Regions from separate parts of the Micrococcus sp. HOU01 genome, predicted to be linked through region 2. Evidence: riboswitches for the same ligand, from Rfam matches in the RefSeq annotation. Region 2 holds a riboswitch; the other holds the start of a gene.

Region 1 (2,447 bases), 1.1 Mb from region 2:
TCGGGGACGGCCCGGCACTCCTCCGGTCTGAACACGGTGACGTTCCTGCGCCTGCAGCAGCGCATCCGCTACACGGAGACCGGGCTCAAGGAGGTCGCGGACGGGATCGGCGTGCTGGCCGAGGACGAGCGCCTGCCCGCGCACGGCGCCGCGATCCGCGCCCGCTTCGCGTGAGGGGGCGGGCGTGAGCGGCGTCCGCATCGACGCGTGGCTGTGGGCCGTGCGGCTGTACAAGACCAGGTCCGCCGCGACGGCGGCGGTGCGCGCGGGCCACGTGCGCATCGACGGCGAGCCGGTGAAGGCGGCGACGCCCGTCGTCGTCGGGAACCGGGTGCGGGTGCGCCAGGACGGACGCGAGCGGATCCTGGAGGTCACGGGGCTGATCGCCAAGCGGGTGGGCGCCCCCGTGGCCCGGCAGCAGTACGTGGACCACTCCCCGCCGCCCGTGCCGCGTGAGCTGCTCGCGGTGCCGTACCGCGAGCGCGGCGCGGGCCGGCCCACCAAACGGGACCGCCGGCAGCTGGACGCGCTGCGCGGCCGCGACCGACGCTGAGCGACTCAGTCCTCCCCGCGCCGTCATCCGCCGTCGTGATGGCGGCCTCATGCGGAGGGTGCGGTCAGCACCATCCAGAACGGCTTGTCGTTGTCCACCGTGGCGGTGAACGTCATCGGCCCCGCCTCATCCACGGGGGGAGTCGCCGCCGACCAGCCGCCGCACAGCGCCTCCGACCCGGCCATCCAGGTCTTCGTTCCCCCGCCACCCCGTGAGGTCAGGATCTCCGTCTCACCGGTGGCATCCGAAGGACACAGCACGATGACCCGAAGGACCGCACCCTGTTGGGCGTCCACGGTGATCTGCTGTGTGCCCGTCCCGACCGCCTCCTCCAGGACGGACTCCTTCTCCGGGTCGAGATAGCCCGCATCCGGATGCCGGCGCGTGTACTCGACCAACGTCATCCCGTCCTCCTCGAACAGCGCGGCGGGGAGTGCTTCTTCACCGGCGGGTGACGACGCGGACGAACCGGTGGCGGAGGCCGACCGGGTTGCCGAGGGGGCCGCTGACGTCACGGTGACGGAGGACGCCGCAGCGGTGGATGCCTTCGCGGTGGAGGAGACGCTGCCCGGGGAAGCGGAGCATCCCGAGATGGCGATACCGAGGAGAGCCGCGACGACCACGGCGGCCGACAATGCCGCACGCTTCTTCTCGATGTCCATCCGCATGATCCGATCCCTCTCAGAGAACCGATTGCGGGGCCGCGGGCTGCGGTCTCGAGCCCCCCTCTCGAGTGGCTTGATCCTGGCTGGCGATGCACGGTGTGTCAAGCATCACATCGGGCAGCTCGGATGACGCCGCGCGACCGCCGCGCTTTGACCACCCCACGGACCCCTCCGTAGGCTGATCCCCAGAATCACGAGTTCCCGTCATTCACGGCCCTGGCCGGCGGGACGGCAACCCTCTCACGCAGTAGTGGGGTGCTCCAGGTGATGATTCGGCCCCTCGGACACCCCGACGGGCAAGTACCGCGCCTCCGCGGATCCGGGCGATCCGCGTTCCCGCCGTCTGCGGAGCCGCGCCAGTCATCGGAAGAGGACGCGCGCCATGACCCTGACCCACGAACCCCACACCGCCGCGTGGGACACCGACCTGTCCCTCGGCAACCTCCGCTCCGGCCTCTCGGCATTCCCCACCGGGGTCGTCGCGCTGGCGGGCCTCGCCGACGACGTCCCCGAGGTGATGGTCTCCTCCTCCTTCGGCGTGGGCATCTCCTGGGAGCCGGCCCTCGTGTCCTTCTCCGCGCAGAACAGCTCCCGCACCTGGCCGCGCCTGCGCCGGGCCGGGTCGATCGGCGTCTCCCTGCTCGCAGCGGACCAGACGCCGCTGTGCCGTCAGCTGGCCGCCCGCGAGGGCGACCGCTTCGCCGGTCTCGACGTGCACCGCAGCCCGCACGACGCCCTGCTGATCGGGGGCTCCTCGCTCTGGCTCGAGACGCGGGTGCACGCCGAGGTCCCGGCGGGCGACCACACGGTGGTGCTGCTGGAGGTGACGGCCTTGGCGGATCACACGGACGCCGCTCCCCCGGCCGCCCTGCACCGCAATCTCTTCCACGGCCTGCGCGCGCTCTGAGCGAACTCCAGGTGAACAATCGGGCCCCTGGTTCCCGGTCGGCGAGATCCGTGCAATGATGGAGCCTGAAGTTGATCAAGCTGTATCCCGCCATCTTCACTGCTCGTCAGCCCGGCATCGCCGGCGTCGATGAGTGTTGGGCAAGCGGTTCAGTCTCGCCGCTTCACCCGCGTCCCACCTCCGGGCCGCGGTCCAACACCGCCACCGCACCGCGGGGGCACATCGAAAGGACACCATCATGGCTGTCGGTACTGTCAAGTGGTTCAACGCTGAGAAGGGCTACGGCTTCATCGCCCCCGAGGACAACTCCGCGGACGTGTTC
Region 2 (2,447 bases):
CACGGCGGCGGCGGGGCGGGTCAGAGGGTGACGTCGCCCCGCGGGGTCTGGAAGGTCACCGAGACGATGCCGGGGGTGCCCGACGGCGCCACGTACTCCACGTTGACGTCCGCGACCGCGGACTCCTCGCCCTCCTCGCCCAGCCACTCGAGCAGGCGCTCCGGGGAGCCGGCGATGCTCAGCCGCTCGATCGAGGCCTGCGCCTCGGCCGCCTGCGAGGGGTGCATGTCCTCCTGACCGTCGGCCCAGCGCAGGATGTACGGCAGCTGCGGGTCCGCGAGGGTGCCCTTGATGCCGATCTGCCGCCAGGACAGCTCCCGGCCGTCCGGGAAGCGACGGTTGCCGGGGACGGCCTCACGGCCGAGGCGGCGCTCGAACCGGCCGATGTCCGTGGTGGCCACCGCCCAGCTCATCCAGCCGCCGCCCTGCTCGGTGCGGGCGCGCACGAGCTGGCCGAACGGCGCGCTGAGGGAGGCCGGGTGGTCCAGGGCCTCGACGACCTCCAGATACTGCCTGCCCGCCATGGGGAACAGGGCGTTCTGCGTGCCGAAGCGGGGGTGGACACCGCCCTTGATCCGCTCGATGCCCAGCGTCTCGGCGATGCGGGCGACCGTGGCGTCCAGGCCCTCGGGGCCGGCGGCGTAGGACACGTGGTCCATGCGACAGGTGTGCACTGCGCTGTTCCTCTCCGTTCCCGGGCTGCCCCGGGGGTTGACCTGGTGCGAGTCGATGGGCGTCGAGCCCTTGACGGGTCGGGCGCCCCCGTGCGGAGAGCGTATCCGCGTGTGACACGCGTGACGAAATCGTGGCGGGGCGGCGGGCTACACTCGGAGGCACGGTCACGAGAGTCAGCAACAGGCCCCGGCATGCTGACCGGCAACCCTCCTTCCGCGGTGGGGTGCCCCGGGTGACGACCAGGCCGGCCCCACAACGGACGCCGGCAAGCGCGGGCCGATCCCACGGCCCCTCTCGACGGCGCCGGGTCATCTCCGGCACCTCGACGACGCCGGTCTGCGAATCGGCACGTCGGCCGGCGGGCGGGGCGGCCGGGTCCGGCCCCTGAACCCCTCAGGAGGGTCCGCCATGACCGACCAGACCACCCCGACCCCCGACGCCTGGGGCTTCTCCACCGCGCAGGTCCACGCGGGCGTCGCCGTCGGCCAGCACGCCTTCGGTGCGACCGCCCTGCCGATCTTCCAGACCACCTCGTACAACTTCCCGTCCGCCCAGGTGGCCGCGGACCGGTTCGCGCTCAAGGACCTCGACCCGCTCTACACCCGCATCGGCAACCCGACGCAGGGCCCGGTGGAGGAGAAGATCGCCGCGCTCGAGGGCGGTGTGGGCGCGCTGCTGCTGGCCTCCGGTCAGGCGGCGACGACGTTCGCGATCCTCAACCTCGCCGGCGCCGGCGACCACGTGGTCGCCTCGGCCAGCCTCTACGGCGGCACGCAGAACCTGTTCAAGCACACCCTCGCCAAGGTCGGCGTCGAGACGACGTTCGTGACCGACCCGGACGACATCGAGTCCTGGCGCGCCGCCGTCCGGCCGAACACCAAGGCGTTCTTCGGCGAGACCCTCGGCAACCCGCGCGGCGACGTCCTGGACGTGCGCGCCGTCGCCGACACCGCCCACGAGGCCGGCGTGCCGCTGATCGTCGACAACACGCTGGCCACCCCGTACCTGCTGCGACCGATCGAGCACGGCGCCGACGTCGTCACCCACTCCGCCACGAAGTACCTCGGCGGGCACGCCGCGGCCATCGCGGGCGTGATCGTCGACGCCGGCACGTTCGACTACGCGCAGCACGCCGAGCGGTACCCCGGCTTCAACGAGCCGGACGAGTCGTACCACGGCCTCGTCTACGCGCGGGACCTCGGGGTGGGCTCGCCGCTCGGCGCCAACCTGGCCTTCATCCTCAAGGCGCGCGTGCAACTGCTGCGCGACTACGGCTCGGCCATCTCCCCGTTCAACGCGTTCCTGGTGAACCTCGGCCTGGAGACCCTGTCCCTGCGCATGGAGCGGCAGGTGGCCAACGCGGCCGCCGTCGCGCGCTGGCTCGAGGGCCGCGACGACGTCGAGCACGTGGTCTACGCCGGCCTGGAGTCCAGCCCGTGGCACGAGCGCGCCCAGCGCTACCTGCCGAAGGGCGCGGGCGCGTTCGTCTCCTTCGAGATCGCGGGCGGCCGCGAGGCCGGGGCCGCGTTCGTGGACGGGCTCACCCTGCACCACCACGTGGCCAACATCGGCGACGTCCGCTCGCTCGTGGTGCACCCGGCCTCGACCACCCACTCCCAGCTCACCGACGACGAGCAGCGCGCCGCCGGCGTCACCCCCGGCCTGGTGCGGCTCTCGCTCGGCGTGGAGGACATCGAGGACATCCTCGCCGACCTCGAGCGCGGCTTCGCGGCCGCCGCTCGCCGCGGCGACGACGACGCGGGGGAGCGGGC

Evidence for each region. A riboswitch is a leader RNA that binds a small molecule or an ion and turns the genes downstream of it on or off. The one in region 2 is predicted to bind S-adenosylmethionine.
Region 1: another riboswitch for S-adenosylmethionine. It lies ahead of SOY78_RS02885 (flavin reductase family protein); the one in region 2 lies ahead of SOY78_RS09700 (bifunctional o-acetylhomoserine/o-acetylserine sulfhydrylase).

Annotation. Positions count from the first base shown of each region.
Region 1 covers NZ_CP141211.1:619,328-621,774, reverse strand. Annotated here, with positions in the region: gene hisD (histidinol dehydrogenase) at 1-174, shown strand, start outside; gene SOY78_RS02895 (RNA-binding S4 domain-containing protein) at 185-553, shown strand; gene SOY78_RS02890 (hypothetical protein) at 601-1,215, opposite strand; SAM riboswitch class IV at 1,408-1,527, shown strand; gene SOY78_RS02885 (flavin reductase family protein) at 1,601-2,125, shown strand; gene SOY78_RS02880 (cold-shock protein) at 2,364-2,447, shown strand, end outside.
Region 2 covers NZ_CP141211.1:2,104,107-2,106,553, reverse strand. Annotated here, with positions in the region: gene SOY78_RS09705 (VOC family protein) at 21-659, opposite strand; SAM riboswitch class IV at 838-953, shown strand; gene SOY78_RS09700 (bifunctional o-acetylhomoserine/o-acetylserine sulfhydrylase) at 1,084-2,447, shown strand, end outside.